DNA from 2 places in the Salmonella bongori NCTC 12419 genome. Region 2 is predicted to be linked to the other one. Evidence: riboswitches for the same ligand, from Rfam matches in the RefSeq annotation. Region 2 holds a riboswitch; the other holds the start of a gene.
What was found. Region 2 has a riboswitch for thiamine pyrophosphate ahead of thiM (hydroxyethylthiazole kinase). Riboswitches for the same ligand answer to the same signal wherever they lie in the genome.

Region 1: linked by a shared signal. The riboswitch ahead of thiB (thiamine ABC transporter substrate binding subunit) and the one ahead of thiM (hydroxyethylthiazole kinase) in region 2 are both predicted to bind thiamine pyrophosphate.

Annotation. Positions count from the first base shown of each region.
Region 1 covers NC_015761.1:100,419-109,449, forward strand. The annotation lists gene araA (L-arabinose isomerase) at 1-387, opposite strand, end outside; gene araB (ribulokinase) at 398-2,107, opposite strand; gene araC (arabinose operon transcriptional regulator AraC) at 2,447-3,325, shown strand; gene SBG_RS00460 (DedA family protein) at 3,411-4,178, shown strand; gene thiQ (thiamine ABC transporter ATP-binding protein ThiQ) at 4,253-4,951, opposite strand; gene thiP (thiamine/thiamine pyrophosphate ABC transporter permease ThiP) at 4,935-6,545, opposite strand; gene thiB (thiamine ABC transporter substrate binding subunit) at 6,521-7,504, opposite strand; TPP riboswitch at 7,537-7,636, opposite strand; gene sgrR (HTH-type transcriptional regulator SgrR) at 7,670-9,031, opposite strand, start outside.
Region 2 covers NC_015761.1:2,128,348-2,137,378, reverse strand. The annotation lists gene SBG_RS10090 (fimbrial biogenesis outer membrane usher protein) at 1-475, shown strand, start outside; gene SBG_RS10085 (fimbrial protein) at 491-1,513, shown strand; gene rcnB (Ni(II)/Co(II) efflux transporter accessory subunit RcnB) at 1,557-1,871, opposite strand; TPP riboswitch at 2,152-2,249, shown strand; gene thiM (hydroxyethylthiazole kinase) at 2,281-3,078, shown strand; gene thiD (bifunctional hydroxymethylpyrimidine kinase/phosphomethylpyrimidine kinase) at 3,065-3,865, shown strand; gene SBG_RS10065 (GntR family transcriptional regulator) at 3,902-4,648, shown strand; gene SBG_RS10060 (PfkB family carbohydrate kinase) at 4,622-5,587, opposite strand; gene SBG_RS10055 (ADP-ribosylglycohydrolase family protein) at 5,584-6,588, opposite strand; gene SBG_RS10050 (nucleoside permease) at 6,585-7,856, opposite strand; gene fbaB (class I fructose-bisphosphate aldolase) at 8,110-9,031, shown strand, end outside.

The sequences.
Region 1 (9,031 bases), 2.0 Mb from region 2:
ACCATGTGCGGTCTGGTTGAGGTTCATAAAGTCCATGTCAATGCTGTCCCACGGCAGGGCGGCGTTAAACTGGGTGTGGAATTGCAGTAACGGTTTGTTCAGCATCGTCAGACCGTTGATCCACATTTTGGCCGGAGAGAAGGTGTGCAACCAGACGACCAGACCCGCGCAGCGGTCGTTATAGTTGGCGTCACGACAAATAGCGGTGATCTCATCTGGCGTCGTGCCCAGCGGTTTTAAGACCAGTTTACACGGCAGTTTGGCTTCGGTATTCAGTGCGTTTACGACATGTTCAGCATGTTGAGTAACCTGACGCAACGTTTCAGGGCCGTACAAATGCTGGCTACCAATTACAAACCACACTTCATAGTTATCAAAAATCGTCATTGTCGTGTCCTTAATGAGTCAGGGTTGCCTGGTTGACCGGGGCTTTGTGCATCGGCGCGGCAGCCGGAAGATAGTGTTGTTCGGCACTTGTCGCCCATTGCTGATAGCGGCGATAGAGGTGTTCAAAGCGTTGGGCCTGTTTTGGGCAGGGGTGCAGTGTTCTTTCGATGCGGCTCGCCATTTTTTGCTGAGCAGCGGGAATATCGGCATAAACCTTCGCGGCGACGGCGGCAAAGATAGCGGCGCCTAATGCGCAACACTGGTCGGAAGCGATAATCTGTAGCGGGCGATTCAGTACGTCGCAGCAGGCCTGCATAATTACCGGATTTTTTCGGGCAATACCGCCCAGGGCCATGACGTTGTTAACAGCAATCCCCTGTTCGGTGAAGCACTCCATAATCGCCCGTGCGCCAAAAGCGGTAGCGGCGATCAGACCACCAAACAGCGCTGGCGCGTCGGTGGCAAGATTGAGATCGGTAATGACGCCTTTCAGACGCTGGTTGGCATCTGGCGTGCGGCGACCGTTGAACCAGTCGAGCACTACTGGCAGATGATCCAGCGACGGGGTTTTCGCCCATGCTTCGGTCAGTGCGGGTAATAACTGTTTCTGGCTGGCTTTAATCTGTTCTTTCAGCTCCGGATGCTGCGCGGCCAGCTGCTCCAGTGGCCAGCTAAGCACCCGGCCAAACCAGGCATAGATATCGCCGAAGGCGGATTGACCGGCTTCCAGACCGATAACGTTCGGCACCACGCTGCCGTCAACCTGACCGCAAATACCTTTTACGGCGCGATCGCCAACGCTCTGTTTTTCAGCCGTCAGGATGTCGCAGGTAGAGGTTCCAATGACTTTCACCAGCGTGTTAGGCTGCGCGCCCGCGCCAACGGCGCCCATATGGCAGTCGAACGCGCCGCCGGAAATCACCACACTTTCGGGCAGACCGAGGCGCTGTGCCCACTCCGCACATAGCGTGCCAACCGGCTGGTCGGCAGTGAAAGTTTCGCTGAATAAAGGGGAGGGCAAATGCAGGTTCAGGATAGGGTCAAGCTCGTCGAAGAAGGTGGCGGGCGGCAGTCCCCCCCAACTCTCATGCCATAAGGACTTGTGTCCGGCGCTGCAACGGCCACGACGGATAGCCTGTGGTCGGGTAGTGCCGGAAAGCAGGGCCGGTACCCAGTCGCACAGCTCAATCCATGATGCGGCAGCCTGCGCAACAGCGCTATCCTGACGGGTCACGTGCAGAATTTTGGCCCAAAACCATTCGCTGGAATAGATGCCGCCAATGTAGCGGGAATAATCTACCTTGCCCGGCGTGTGGCACAGGCGGGTAATCTCCTCCGCTTCTTCAACGGCGGTATGATCTTTCCACAGGACGAACATCGCGTTCGGGTTTTCCGCAAACTCCGGGCGCAGGGCCAGCACATTACCTTCGGCATCGATCGGCGCTGGTGTAGAGCCGGTGCTGTCAACGCCAATGCCAACGACATCTGCACGTTGCGCAGCGCTCAGTTGTGCCAGAGCGGTTTTCAGCGCCGCTTCCATTGATTCCATATAGTCACGCGGATGATGACGGAACTGGTTGTTCGGTCCGTCGCAATAACGGCCTTCTTGCCAGCGCGGGTACCACTCTACGCTGGTGGCGATCTCTTCGCCGGTGGCGCAGTCCACAGCCAGAGCACGCACTGAATCACTGCCAAAATCGAGGCCAATTGCAATTGCCATCGTCTTACTCCATCCAAAAAAACAGGTATGGAGAAACAGTAGAGATTGGCGGCAAAAAACGTCAGGCTGGATCCGCTAATCTTATGGATAAAAATGCTAATGCTTTGCAAAGTGTGATGCTGTGCAAATATTCAATGTGGACATTCCAGCCATAGTTATAGACACTTCTGTTACTTCATTTTATCGTCCGCATTGTGCGGCTTTGTTACAAAGCGCTTTTCACAAGCGGGATTGGTGCGTGCTTTCATCAGACGCAAGGACGTGCAAGCGGGAAGCGCTGTCGTCCTGGTCAATATGGACAATTTGTTTCTTCTCTGCATACCGGAGGGTAGGGAGATAATGGCTGAAACGCAAAATGATCCGCTATTACCGGGATATTCATTTAATGCTCATCTGGTCGCCGGGTTGACGCCGATTGAAGCGAATGGATATCTGGATTTTTTTATCGATCGCCCGCTGGGCATGAAGGGATATATCCTTAACCTGACTATCCGCGGAGAGGGCGTCATTAATAATAATGGCGAGCAGTTTGTCTGCCGACCTGGCGATATGTTGTTGTTTCCGCCAGGTGAGATCCATCACTATGGACGTCATCCGGACGCCAGTGAGTGGTATCACCAGTGGGTTTACTTTCGACCTCGCGCCTACTGGCAGGAGTGGCTGGCCTGGCCGACAATCTTTGCCCAGACGGGATTTTTCCGCCCGGACGAGGCGCGGCAACCCCATTTTAGCGAACTGTTCGGGCAGATCATTAGCGCCGGGCAGGGGGAAGGACGCTATTCTGAACTACTGGCGATCAATCTGCTCGAGCAATTGTTGCTCAGGCGTATGGCTGCGATTAATGAGTCGCTGCATCCGCCGATGGATAGCCGTGTGCGCGATGCCTGCCAGTATATCAGTGACCATCTGGCGGACAGCCATTTTGATATTGCCAGCGTCGCCCAGCATGTCTGCCTGTCGCCTTCCCGGTTGTCGCATCTGTTCCGCCAGCAGTTAGGTATTAGCGTTTTAAGCTGGCGCGAGGATCAGCGTATCAGCCAGGCAAAGCTGTTGCTGAGCACCACACGGATGCCGATAGCGACCGTCGGGCGCAATGTTGGATTTGACGACCAGCTCTATTTCTCACGGGTATTTAAAAAATGTACCGGTGCAAGTCCCAGTGAGTTCAGAGCAGGATGTGAAGAAAAAGTGAATGATGTGTCCACAAAGATGTCATAAGTCGTAACTATTCAGATAATTGACGGCTTGACGACGCGGGAAAGGGTAAGCAGAATCCCTGCTTCATCACGCTGACGGACACACTATGCAAGCACTGCTGGAACACTTTATCACCCAATCCGCTCTCTATTCGCTTATCGCCGTGTTGCTGGTCGCCTTCCTGGAGTCGCTGGCGCTGGTGGGGTTGATTTTACCCGGCACGGTGCTGATGGCGGGGCTGGGCGCGCTTATCGGCAGCGGCGAGCTCAATTTTTGGCATGCCTGGCTGGTGGGCATTGTTGGCTGTCTGATGGGCGACTGGATTTCGTTCTGGCTGGGGTGGCGTTTTAAAAAACCGCTGCACCGCTGGTCTTTTATGAAAAAGAACAAGTCGCTGTTGGATAAAACCGAACATGCGTTACATCAGCACAGTATGTTCACCATTCTGGTCGGGCGCTTTGTTGGGCCCACAAGGCCGCTGGTGCCGATGGTAGCAGGGATGCTGGATCTTCCCGTCGCAAAATTTCTTGTTCCGAACGTGATTGGCTGTTTGCTGTGGCCGCCGTTTTATTTTCTGCCGGGCATTCTGGCTGGCGCCGCTATTGATATCCCTGCCGATCAACAAAGCGGTAGCTTCAAATGGTTGTTACTGGCGACCGCCTTGTTGTTGTGGGTTGGCGGCTGGCTGTGCTGGCGATGGTGGCGCAGCGGCAAAGCGGCGACCGATCGACTCACGGCGTTTTTGCCGCGGTCCCGTCTGTTATGGCTGGCGCCGATGGTGTCTGGCGCGGGGATTGTCGCACTGGTGATGCTGATGCGCCACCCGCTGATGCCAATGTATATCGATATTCTTCACAAAGTCGTAGGCTTCTGATAATGCCTTAGCCGGCCTTATTGTGTCTGATGACGCTACGCTTATCAGGTCTGTAGGCCTATCGATCTGCACGATCAACCGTTAATCCCCAGCAACACTGAGGCGCTGGCCCTACCGCTAAGCAACTCCGTGGTCTTTCCTTGCCACGCGATACGTCCGTCGGCCACGACAACGGCGCGCGAGGCAATCCGCGCCGCATCCTCCACGCTATGCGAGACCATTAACAGCGTTAACTGTTGCTCGCGGCAGATATCGCTGACCAGTGTGAGCATTTCCTGGCGCAGCGCAGGATCGAGCGCAGAGAATGGTTCATCAAGCAGTAGTATCGGCTGTTCACGAACCAGGCAGCGCGCCAGCGCTACCCGCTGACGCTGACCACCCGATAACTCGCCCGGCAAACGCGTCATCAGACTCTCAATGCCCATCTGACGTGCGATAGCGTCCCGTTTTTCCCGCTGGCTGGCGTTGAGCGTTAACCCAGGGTTTAGCCCCAGACCGATATTTTGCTGCACATTCAGATGGCTGAATAAATTATTCTCCTGAAATAGCATTGAGACCGGACGGCGTGAGGGCGGCGTAAACGTATGATCCTCATCTGCAATCAGTAGCGTACCGCTGGCAGGTGCAAGAAAACCAGCAATTAAATTTAACAGCGTGCTTTTTCCGGCGCCACTAGGGCCGAGAATGGCCACCTGCTCGCCGCGTTCTATCGTCAGTGTAAAACGCATAGGCAAATGATGGTAAAGCCAGGTGATATCAATCAGTTTTAACATGGTGGCCCGGAAGTTTCTCAATGAGGGTAAATAGCGTAAAGCAGAGCAATAACAAAATTAGCGCGGTCACCGCACCGTCCTGACTACGGTAGGAACCAATTTGCTGATACAGATAAAACGGTAGCGTACGGAAATTATCGTTGCCGAAAAGTGCGACGACGCCGAAATCGCCGATAGAAAGTACGCAGGCAAACGCCAGCGCTTGCGCCAGTGGGCGCTTCAGGGCGCGCAGTTCCACGACCTTTAGCCGCGTTCCGCCCTCAATCCCTAATGATTGACACAACATTCCGTAACGGGTGGTAATATCACGCATTGGGGTTTCCAGTACTTTCAGCGCGTAGGGGATCGCCATGAGCGCATTGGTAAAAATCACGATGCCGTCAGCGGATTCCGGTAAGCCGATGCTATTATTGAGCAGTAAAAAGAAGCCCGTCGCCAGCACGATACCCGGCATTGCAAGGATCAACATCCCGCTGAGTTCCAGCGTTTGCCCGGCGAATACCCGCTGGCGCTGGCGGAGCTCGCGACTGCTCCATAACAGCATCATGGTCAGAATGATGCACAGGACTCCTGCCGCCAGCGCAATGCGTAGCGATGTCCAGATAGCCTGCCACAGAACGGGTTGCGCCAGCACTTCCGGCAGGCTGCGATTGATGCCATCTACCACCACGGCGAGCAGCGGCGGAAGCAACAGCAGCAGCGCCAGCATAATCAACAAGGCATCTGTCAGGCGGCTATGGAGACGATCGTCAGGATCGCGCCAGCCCTGCATCAGCGACATGCCCGGTGCGATCGCTTTGCTCAATCGCTGGCTTAGCAGCACCAGCGTCAGGCAGCAGATCATCTGAATTAATGCCAGCATCGCTGCGCGGGCGGGATCATAGTCGAAGCTCAGAGCCTGATAGATAGCCAGTTCGATGGTGGTTGCTTGTGGACCGCCGCCGAGCGACAGTACGGTAGCGAAACTGGCGAAACAGAGCATAAAAATCAGCGCCGCAACGGGGGGGATTTGCCGGCGTAGCCACGGCCATTCAACAAAACGGAAAAAATGCCAGCCACGCATCCCGAGCTGGGCGGCGAGCTGGCGCTGTTCGCCGGGAATACTTTCCAGGGACTGTAGCAATAAACGGCTCGCCATTGGCAGATTAAAAAAAACGTGCGCCAGCAAAATGCCCTGCAAACCGTAGGGGGAGAACGTCCACTCAAGCCCTAATGTTTGCCACAACGAGGCCAGCCAGCCCTGGCGGCCATACACGCTCAGAATACCGAACACCGCGACCAGCACCGGCAAAATCAGCGTCATGGCGCACAGACGCAGTAGCGTCTGACGTCCGGGGAAGCGGCGTCGATAAAGCGCGCGGGCGAGGAAAATGGCCGGAACCACCGACAGTACTGCTGACAGAAACGCCTGCCAGAACGAGAAGCGCACGACATGCCACAGATAGCTGTCCTGCCAGATTGCGGACCACGATGCTGGCGGCGCGTTCAGCCAAAGTGCTATAAAGGCCGCCAGCGCAACGGTTATCGTTAGCGTGGCGGCGCAAAGTCCCGGCATTAACCAGCCGGGTATTAACGGCTGACGGCGCGTTGCCATTCGCTAATCCATGCCTGACGTTGCGCGGCGACTTCTGCCGGGCTGAACTCCAGCGAGGTGGCAGGTTTGCTCAGTTTTTCGAATCCGGCGGGCAGGGGGACATGGGTTACCGGATACATCCAGTTGCCGGTAGGAATAGCATTCTGAAACGCCGGAGAGAGCATAAATTTAAGGAATTTCTCCGCCAGTTCCGGTTGCTTGCTGGCGGCGGTGCGCGCCGCCACTTCTACCTGTAAGTAATGGCCTTCGCTGAAGTTAGCGGCAGCGTAGTTATCCTTTTTTTCTTCAATAATGTGATATGCCGGAGAAGTGGTGTAACTGAGCACCAAATCGCTTTCACCTTTCAGAAATAAGCCATAAGCTTCGCTCCAGCCTTTCGTTACTGTAACCGTTTTGGCCGCCAGTTTGTGCCAGGCATCAGGCGCGTTGGCGCCGTAAACTTTTTGTACCCATAGCAGCAGCCCCAGCCCAGGCGTGCTGGTGCGCGGGTCCTGATAAATTACACGCCATTTTTGAGCGCTCTCGATCAGCTCTTTCAGGCTTTTCGGCGGATTTTTTAGCTTGTTTTTATCGTAGACAAAAGCGAAATAACCGTAATCGAATGGAACAAATGTGTCATTTTTCCAGCCGCCGGGTACGTTGATTGCCTCACTGTCCACACCGCTTTTCGCAAAGAGTTTCGTTTGCGTGGCGGCTTCCAGCAGATTATTGTCCAGACCCAGCACGACATCGGCTTTGCTGTTCTTCCCCTCCATTCGCAGGCGGTTGAGCAGCGAAACGCCATCCTCCAGCGCTACCAGTTTCAGCTCGCAGTTACAGTCAGCTTCAAACGCTTTTTTCACCGCCGGACCCGGGCCCCAGTCGGCGGCGAACGAGTCATAGGTGTAAACGGTGAGTACGGGTTTAGCAAACGCGGGCGCTGCGCACAGGAGCAGCAGAGGAAGACATTTTTTTAGCACTTTGCACCTCAATAGATGGGTGGCAAAGGATTTTGAGCGGTAGCCTCAAATCCCTTCGCCGGCGTTATCCGGATCAGGTTCGACGGGTATTTTCTCAGCGCACGCACAGGCGTGGCACCCCGTTGAGAACGCCATTAGTGTAGTGATTTTGTTGCCGGGCGGCAATCACGGGTCCGGCGGCGCAAACCAGGCCGATTTAAAATCGAACCAGCCGAGGGTGTTCATGCGCAATCCGCGCATACTGCGTTGTCCCTGAATAATTAGCCAGTGGTGGATCAGCGGCACAATAGCGTTGTTAGCCAACAGTTGCTGGCACCAGTTCGCCAGATTCATCTCGCCAGCGCGCCACTGCGTGGCGTCGCCCTGCCAGTCGCGCGGAATGCAGTTTTGTAAGAGTGGAACTTCGCACAGATGCGCGAACAGCGAGAAATCCAGCGGCAGGGTAAAGTTAGCGCTGTTGAGCCAGATATCGCTTTCGATCTCGCCGGCGTGCCATTGATCGTAATCGATCTCCTGAATATGCAAATGCACCTGATGCTCAGCCAGAAGCCTGGTCATGATACCGGCGATAACCCGATGCTCAATATGATCACGGTAGAACGTCAACGTGAGGGTTTCCAGACCGGCAGGTTTTTCTCTGCGCCCAGGACGGGCATGATGCCAGCGTGGTAGAAGCCCATAGGCAGGGAACCAAAGCTGCTGTAGCGGTATGTCTGCGTGATAGAGTAAATGGGTGGGGGAGAGTACGTGGCTCACCCACTCCCGGATCTGTGGATGCGCGCCGCGCGGCGTACGGGCATCGAATAGCAGATAATAGCAACCTTCTTCCAGTCGGCTTTCTATCGCTTTTTCGCCGCCTTGTATCGGCCCTTCCAGCATCAAGCCGCAGGCCGGTTCTTCACTGATATCCGGCAGTACCCAGACGTTCACTTCGTCTATCAACGCCCGATAGCCGAAGTAGTCATCGAAGGCGAGTATCTTGAGCTGGTTTGGCGTATTACGCCGCACGGCATAAGGCCCGGTGCCGATAGGGTGGCTGGCGAAATGCGTCAGCGTTTCCCACTCCCGCGGCAAAATCATCGCCGGGACCTGGCCCAGCAGCCACGGCAACCAGCGATCCGGCTGGGAAAGATGAATATCCAGCGTCCACGCGGTAGGGGAGTCTATCTTTGTGATGTGCGAGTAAAGCGGAAGCGTATTGATACGCGTCAGCGAGGTGATGACATCTTCCATCTCCAGCTCGCGGCCATGATGAAAATGAATGCCGGGGCGCAGGTAGAAGCGCCACAGTAAAGAGGAAATTTGCTGCCAGTGGTGCGCAATGTCCGCTTCCAGTTCCCCGTTTTCCTCATTTACCCGCGTGAGCGAACTGAAAATTTGCCGGGCAATATGAGTTTCCGAGCGACGTAATGCGGTTCCCGGCAGAAGATTGTGCATCGGACGATAGTAAAGAACCCGTAGAATATGCCGCCCCTGGCGGAAACTGCGTCCCAGATGAGAAATGAGCATCTGCCTGACGGCGCTTTT
Region 2 (9,031 bases):
TACGATCGCAATTATTAATGCGCCGTATCTGGAAGATGCGGCGGTGCAGGGGCGTCCTTATTTACGTACCAATGCAAAAGGTTACGCCGTATTAGAAGCATTGACGCCATACCGGCAAAACTTTATCTCGCTTGATATCTCCGAAAGTGAAAGTGATGTCGCTTTGTTGGGAAACCGTAAAGTTACAGTACCTTATCGCGGAGCCGTGGTCTTGGTTGATTTCGAAACAGAAACCAGCAAACCTTTTTATTTCCTGGCGCGGCGCGCAGATGGCGAGCCTTTAACGTTTGGTTATGAAGTGGAAGATGACAAAGGAAATAATGTAGGGCTGGTAGGGCAGGGCAGTCGGGTATTTATTCGTACTGAAAAAGTTCCCGTTTCGGTAAAAGTCGCGACAGATAAACAACAAGGTCTTTTCTGTAAAATCACGTTTGATAAGCAGATTGATGAAAATAATGTTTATGTTTGTCGGTAATTTTCAGGTGATGCTATGAAAAGACTACTATTTTTATTAATGATGATCTCGTTTACACCGTTGAGTAATGCGGCGTGTAGCGCGACGTTAACTAACACAAAGGAATATACTATTCAGTCCGATAGCCTGATGCTGGGAGGTGAGGAGTCAGCGATCATTTCAAATGCTTTTACTGATTCTACCTGCGAAAATAATGATGTGGTAAGTAAATTAGAGACCTCCGAGTATATTATTGGTATGGGACCGGACAACAGCGTTAAGTTAAGGCTAAAAGTTGAATGGCAGAGCAGTAGTGAGATAAGTATGCAAAATAAAAATGGTGTGTTCGAAGGCCCCTATAAGATTACAGTTTCAGAAATAAGTTCACTGGAGGCGGTGACCGTTTCTGCAAATGGCGGGTACTCCGTTAGCATAGACAATATAGCGGTGATGTCGGGCGCAAAGAATCAATGGGGTGGTAGAGAGTGGCTTGTATTTATTTTAAGATATATTGGTTGTTGGGGGAACAGAGAATGTGTTGCAAACGTTATCGCAGATCTTAATGGAAAAGGCGTTTATAAGGCTAATTTAACGATAAATTACAATCGCAAAGAAACCACCTGTGCTCCCCAGAACCTTACTATCACCCTGGATCCGGTGCCGATGACCAAACTTCGCGCGAAAGGAGAAGTCAGTGAATTTTCTAAACAGGGCGATATTATTCTGGATTGCAAAAACCAGGTACGCAATGCAACGCTGACCTCACGGCAGATATCGGTAAATTTGCGCAGTGATTTAGTCTGGGATGAGAATGAATCCGTCCTGAAGCCGGATAATGATAATGGCGTAGGGTTTATCCTGAGAGATTCAAATCATAGCCTACTTAAAATAAATAAGGGAACAGCCATAAACAGCATTTTCAAAACATATGCCAAAGGCAGCGCCGTCAACGCGGTGGAAAGCATTCCTGTTTTTGCAACATATTATGTCCTCGATCCCGCAAAAATTAAAGCGGGGCCATTACAATCGAAGGCATTAATCGTCGTATCTTATAATTAGTTTATTCTGTACGCACTCTTTAGGCAGAGAGTGCGTAAATCATTTACCGATGATAAAAAATCTCGCCATCATAGGCTTTGATAATTTTGCCGTCGGTATCGTTAATCAGCACATAGGCGCCACCCATATAAGTCCAGTGGGTACCGGCATCTGGTGCGGGCAGGTTACGTAATTTCCACTGCTTAATATTGTACTCATCGGTACGGTACATCTGCGGAACGGTATCGCCGGGTTTGAAATGGGTGAAGTCGGCGATAAAGCTTTTTAACTCATATTGATCGATGCCCGTTGTCGCGGGGGCGGCCCATGCAAAACTGGTTGCAAGCAACAGCGCACAAGGCAGCAATTTACTTTTCATACTTTTACCCTCCACATATGCGGGTCAGTTAAATCCGTGAGTATCATTTCTGCTGGCGGCGCATCTGACAAGCGCTATTTTGTTATCTCACGCCTCTTTTCGTAAAAAGTGTAAACGAAAGCCTTGTGAAACAACATAACCGGAAACCCGTTTACCAGAACAAAATAGGTTTTGAGAACTATCTGATAACTATGACATTATTGAGCACCGCGTGCTGTAAATTTACATTGTCTGTTGCAAACAGTATGCTTAATGACAAAACCCACTTAACCCAGCTGGGTTTCACGACTCGGGGTGCCCTTCTTCATTGAAGGCTGAGAAATACCCGTATTACCTGATCTGGATAATGCCAGCGTAGGGAAGTCTGACACTGCTCGTGTCCCTTCTTCACGCGGGCAGGAGCTGAATCATGCAGCCTGACCTGCACTGCCGTACGCTTGCGGCGCATACGCTAAAACAGTTTCGCGACCTCTCTCCGCTCACGCACTGTATGACTAATGATGTTGTACAAACGTTTACCGCTAATACGCTGCTGGCGCTAGGAGCCTCGCCCGCCATGGTGATTGACCCAGACGAGGCCAGGCCGTTTGCCGCCATCGCCAGCGCTTTACTGATTAATGTCGGAACATTAACGGCTTCACGCGCCGACGCGATGCGCGCGGCGGTAGAGAGTGCTTATGACGCTAAAACGCCGTGGACGCTCGACCCTGTTGCGGTGGGGGCGTTGGCGTTTCGTCGGCGATTTTGTCTTGAACTTTTGTCCCTGCGCCCGTCGGCAATCCGTGGCAACGCCTCGGAAATTATGGCGTTAGCCGGCATAGCGCTGAGCGGACGCGGCGTGGATACGACCGAGGCGGCGCTGGCCGCACTACCAGCAGCGCAGGCGCTGGCGCGTCAGACAGATTGCATCGTCGTGGTTACGGGAGAGACAGATTATGTCACCGATGGTCAGCGCACAGTGAGTATTCCTGGTGGCGATCCGTTAATGACCCGCATTGTAGGGACCGGTTGCGCGTTATCGGCGGTCGTGGCTGCCTGTTGTGCATTACCTGGCGCTGCGCTGGATAATGTCGCATCGGCCTGCTGCTGGATGAAACTGGCGGGACAGGCTGCGGCAGAGCGTAGTAAGGGGCCTGGCAGTTTTATCCCGGCCTTTCTTGATGCGCTGTATCAACTGGATGTAGAGGGCACAGATGAAAAGCATTAACGCGCTGACGATTGCCGGCACCGATCCCAGCGGCGGAGCGGGGATTCAGGCGGATCTCAAGACCTTTTCCGCTCTGGGAGCGTATGGCTGTTCGGTGATTACCGCGCTGGTGGCGCAAAATACCTGTGGCGTGCAATCGGTGTACCGGGTAGACCCTGAGTTTGTCGCCGCCCAGCTTGATTCCGTATTCAGCGATGTGCGCATCGATACCACCAAAATCGGGATGCTGGCTGAAACGGATATTGTCGAGGCTGTGGCGGAACGGCTACAGCGCCATCATGTAGGTAATGTGGTGCTGGATACGGTCATGCTGGCAAAGAGCGGCGATCCGTTGCTCTCCTCCTCTGCCGTTGAAACATTGCGCGTCCGGCTGCTGCCACAAGTATCGCTGATTACGCCTAATCTGCCGGAAGCCGCAGCATTGCTGAATACGTCCCATGCGCGTACGGAACAAGAGATGCTGGCGCAGGGGCGGGCGTTACTGGCGATGGGATGTGAGGCGGTGCTGATGAAGGGCGGACATTTAGAGGATGCGCAAAGTCCGGACTGGCTCTTTACCCGCAACGGCGAGCAGCGTTTTACCGCGCCGCGGGTGATGACCAAAAATACGCATGGGACGGGATGTACACTGTCGGCGGCTCTTGCGGCGTTACGACCCCGGTATCACAGTTGGGAAGAGACGGTAAAAGAGGCGAAGCGGTGGCTTTCTGCGGCGCTGGCGCAGGCGGATACGCTGGAAGTGGGGAAGGGTATTGGTCCGGTACATCATTTTCATGCGTGGTGGTAATATAGTGCCTACAGACCCGTCGTCAGGAAAAGATAAATGGAACAAGCGCATACCCGGCTCATCGCGCAATTGAATGAGCGAATTTCAGCAGCGGACAATACGCCGCTGTACATGAAATTCGCCCAGACGGTAAAGGATGCCGTTCGCAGCGGCATTCTTGAGCATGGTAATATTTTGCCTGGCGAACGCGATCTCAGCCAGCTTACTGGCGTCTCGCGTATCACGGTACGGAAAGCGATGCAGGCGCTGGAAGAAGAGGGGGTTGTCACGCGCGCCCGCGGTTACGGTACGCAAATCAATAATATTTTTGAATATTCCCTGAAAGAGGCGCGGGGATTTTCTCAGCAGGTTGTCTTGCGCGGCAAAAAACCGGATACGCTATGGGTGAACAAACGCGTGGTAAACTGTCCGGATGAGGTTGCGCAGCATCTGGCAATCCCCGCAGGTAGCGACGTCTTTTTACTCAAACGTATTCGTTATGTTGATGAAGACGCGGTGTCGATTGAAGAGTCCTGGGTGCCTGCGCATCTGATTCATGATGTCGACGCGATTGGCATTTCTCTGTATGACTATTTTCGTAGCCAGCACATTTACCCTCAGCGTACCCGATCTCGCGTCAGCGCCCGGATGCCCGATGACGAGTTTCAGTCGCATATTCAAATGGATGGTAAAGTGCCGGTGCTGGTAATTAAGCAGGTGGCGCTCGATCAGCAGCAGCGGCCTATTGAATACAGCATCAGTTATTGTCGTAGCGATCTATACGTTTTTGTGTGCGAGGAGTAGCGCCTCGCGCGTAGGCGCGCAGTCGCCGCCGCGATGCCCGACCACCCAGCTCGCCACCGCGTTACCCAGCAGTACAGCATCCGCGAGCGACCAGCCTGACGCCAGTCCTGCCAGTACGCCGCCAGCATGGCTGTCGCCCGCGCCGATGGTATCCACCACGGTTGCCGGAAACGCAGGCACAAAACCGGAAGACTGCCCACTAAAATACCATGCCCCGTCTTTGTCGTGGCGAACCACCAACGGCGCGGAAAAGTGTTGTATCCAGGCCTTGCCGAAGGCTTGCGTGTCGGTTGCGAATCCGGTGCGTTTCGCCGCGATGAGGGCTTCCTGGCGATTCAGGGAGACGACGGGGCGGCATGCCATGATGCGTGCCAACCTGTCGTCCGCGATATCATCGATGCGCGGGCCAAAATCGATAAAAGGCGTCACCTCGGCTGTGGTTTCCAGCCAGTGGATTAGCCGTTCGCCACACGGCGAGGCCAGTTGATAGCCGGACAGGTAAACGAGACTGCCTCGCGGCATCCTGAGCTGCGCCAGCCAGTCCGCGCTCCACTGGTTTTCCACGCCGCTAAAAGACATAAACGTGCGTTCGCCATCCGGCTCGACTAATGCCAGGCACCAGCCGTTATCCCCTTCAACGGGGTCAATCGCGCTGGACAATTCCTCTTTCGCCAGGCGGCTACGAATCCTTTCCGCCCACACGCCCTGGCCCAGCGGCAGCGCATTGCTGGCGTCAATCCCCAGTCGCTTCAACGTTACGGCAATATTCAGCGCGCAGCCGCCGACATTAACGCTCTGTTGTTGCAGTTCAATATCGCACCCGCGCCACGGCAGGGTCCAGGTATCGGCAATAATATCGACTACCGCCGCGCCGATAACAGTGAGCGGCCGTCGGGTGTGCAGGGCAGGTAATAATGTCAACAGGTGGTCCCTGTTCATAATGCCTCCCGCCGTTGACGATAGCTCGCCAGCGCACCCGCATAGTGCGCAAAATCCAGTTGATTAACCTCATCCAGCGTTTGTTTTAACTGTGCGTCGATGGCGCTCACGCCGTGTAACGCGCCACAAATGGCTGTGGCCATCGCGCCGATAGTATCGGTGTCGCCGCCGAGGTTTGCGCACAGTACGGCACAGCGATTAGGGTCAGTATTCGCCAGTTCTACCATGGCGATGGCGCAGGGGACGGATTCAATGGTGCTGGTTCCCGCGCCGATGATTTGATACAGCTGTTCGCTGGCTGATTCGATGCCATTAGCGCGGCGGACAATGTTTAGCGCCAGTTCCAGACGCGCTGATAGCGAGGCGCTAAACGTGGTAATACGCGCAGTCTGCGCCTGATGGGCGACGGCGGGGAGCGAGTCGGCAATACTTTGCCACGGGTCGCCATTCACTGCCCGGGAGACGGCCCATGCAATCACCACAGCGCCAGCGATAGCCAGATCGGATTTATGTGTTGGACTGGAGGCCAGCGCCACGTCCGCAATAAAAGCGCTCAGATTTGTCGGCGGAAGCAGGCAGCCTAACGGCGAAACGCGCATGGCCGCTCCGTTAGTCACGCCGTTGTTTTCCAGATCTGCGACGGGTTTTCCGTCACGAATCGCGTTTAGTGCCACCTTTGAGGTCGGGCCGAGCACGTTTTTATTAAACGCATCAAAGCGTTCCGCCCAGGCGAGGATGTTGCGTCCGATAAGCTCAGGATCAATATTGCCTTCGCCTTCAAGCAGCGCGTCGGCCAGGCAAAGCGCCATTGCAGTGTCGTCCGTAAACTCCGCCCGGTTAAAATAGCAGGCGGCATTGTTCTCTTTGGGGCCGGGTAGAAAGTGGTCAATCCAGCCGAAATGCGCTTTAACGCGCGTTCTTGGCCAGAGTTCCGAGGGCATTCCCATCGCATCCCCTAATGCTTGCCCATAAAGTGCGCCGAGAATACGTTCTGCTTTCATTTTACTTCCCCTTGTGTCAACGCAACATCGCAATCGTCAATAGTGGTGATCTCTTTGTCCGACTCGCGAAAGAAAATCATAAACAGCAGCGCGATAACGGCGATCATCACCGCGCCAAATGTCCACATGCCCGCCCAGTTGAAGGTCAGACCGTTAACCGGTTGCGGATAAGTAAACATTTTTTCCATCATCACACCGCCGAGACGATAACCCAGCAGGCTGCCGAATCCCTGACAGCAGAGGGTAATAAGCCCTTGCGCGGCGGTTCGCATATGGGCCGGCGCTTTTTTATCAACATAAATGTAGGCGGTAACGTAGTAAAAATCGTAACTTACGCCGTGCAGCAAAATACCGAGGAACAGCAGGGCGTAAGTGAAATACGTTTCCGCGCCGCCATAGACAAAGAAGCCATAACGGATCGCAGCAGTGACAAGACCAAGTAATAATACCTTTTTAATACCAAAACGTTTAATGAAAAAGGGCAACGCCAGCATAAAAAAGATTTCAGAGAACTGGCCGAGCGTCATCCAGCCGGTGGCATTTTTCATTCCCACTTCTGTCAGATAGCCGTTGGCGAAGATGTAATAGAAGGCCAGTGGCATTGCAAACAGGAATGAACAGATGAAGAAAACGAGAAAGTTTTTATCGCGTAGCAGGATAAGCGCATCCAGCCCCAGCATGACTTTAATATCCATCTTACCGGTGCTTTTTGGCGGCGTGTCCGGAAGACAGAACGCAAATACGCCCAGCAACGCTGAACTTGCGGCGGTTATCAGCAACGGAATGTTGGTAGGTGAAATATCGCTATAACCTAACATCTGCGGCAGGAATCCGCAGGCGAGCCCGGAGGCTATCCAGCCGATGGTGCCCATGACGCGAATGCGTGGAAAATCGCGCTCTACGTCCGGCACGTTAGCGAAGGCAATGCTGTTCGTCAGCGCAATGGTCGGCATATAGGTTAATGAATAAGCCAGCAGCAGCGGAAAAAATCCGGCAAAGGTGGTTTGCTGCGCCGCGAAATACATCAGCACGGCACCCGCGAACATCAGTACCGCCAGGACTTTTTGCGCCGGGAAAAAACGATCAGTGACGGAGCCGACCAGAATAGGCGACAGGATCGCAGCAATGGCGGTGCAGGCATAAGACCAGCCTATTTCACCAGCTGTAAACCCACTTTTATTTAGCCATAGCCACAGGGGAACGAACCAGGCCCCCCAGATAAACCACTCCACGAACATCATGAACGACAGTTTAGCGGTAGTCTTCATTTTGGAATCCTTCATGACAGGTAAGGTACGCCATGACAATACCATTTAATAATACCTTTAAAATACCATTGGGCTTTTATTTTGATCGGTTTAACACTTTTTCGTGCGTGAATCGAGCCAGCAGATAGCGCCGAAAAAATGCGCTAAAGTTGGAAAAAATGGTCGGTCAGTACCAGGCTTAATGCGACCCGCAATCTGCGGCGCAGGACTATTCACATTCCGATACTCTATCGGAACTTACGGGAGCATAGCTATGACTGATATTGCGCAGTTGCTTGGCAAAGACGCCGACAGCCTTTTACAGCATCGTTGTATGACCATTCCTTCCGAGCAGCTTTATCTCCCCGGCGAGGACTACGTGGACCGGGTGATGATTGACAATAATCGCCCACCAGCCGTTTTGCGTAATATGCAAACGCTCTATAATACCGGACGTCTGGCCGGAACAGGGTACCTCTCGATATTGCCCGTCGATCAGGGCGTGGAACATTCAGCTGGCGCTTCTTTTGCGGCGAACCCACGCTACTTTGATCCTAAAAATATTGTTGAGCTGGCCATCGAAGCGGGTTGTAATTGCGTGGCTTCTACCTATGGTGTGCTGGCTTCGGTTTCACGGCGCTATGCGCACCGCATCCCATTTTTGGTCAAACTGAATCACAATGAAACATTGAGTTATCCAACGGAGTATGACCAGACCCTGTACGCCAGCGTTGAACAGGCATTTAATATGGGGGCCGTGGCAGTGGGCGCAACAATCTATTTCGGTTCAGAGCAGTCTCGTCGTCAGATTGAAGAGATCTCCGCCGCGTTTGAGCGTGCTCATGAGTTGGGTATGGTGACCGTATTGTGGGCTTACCTGCGTAACTCTTCCTTTAAAAAAGATGGTGTCAATTACCATGTCTCCGCTGACCTGACGGGCCAGGCTAACCATCTGGCCGCTACGATTGGCGCGGATATCGTGAAACAAAAAATGGCCGAGAATAATGGCGGTTATAAAGCGGTAAACTTCGGCTATACCGACGACCGCGTTTACAGCAAACTGACCAGCGATAACCCGATTGATTTGGTGCGCTACCAACTGGCAAACTGTTATATGGGCCGGGCCGGGCTTATCAACTCTGGCGGCGCGGACGGTGGCGAGACTGACCTCGGCGATGCGGTACGTACCGCTGTGA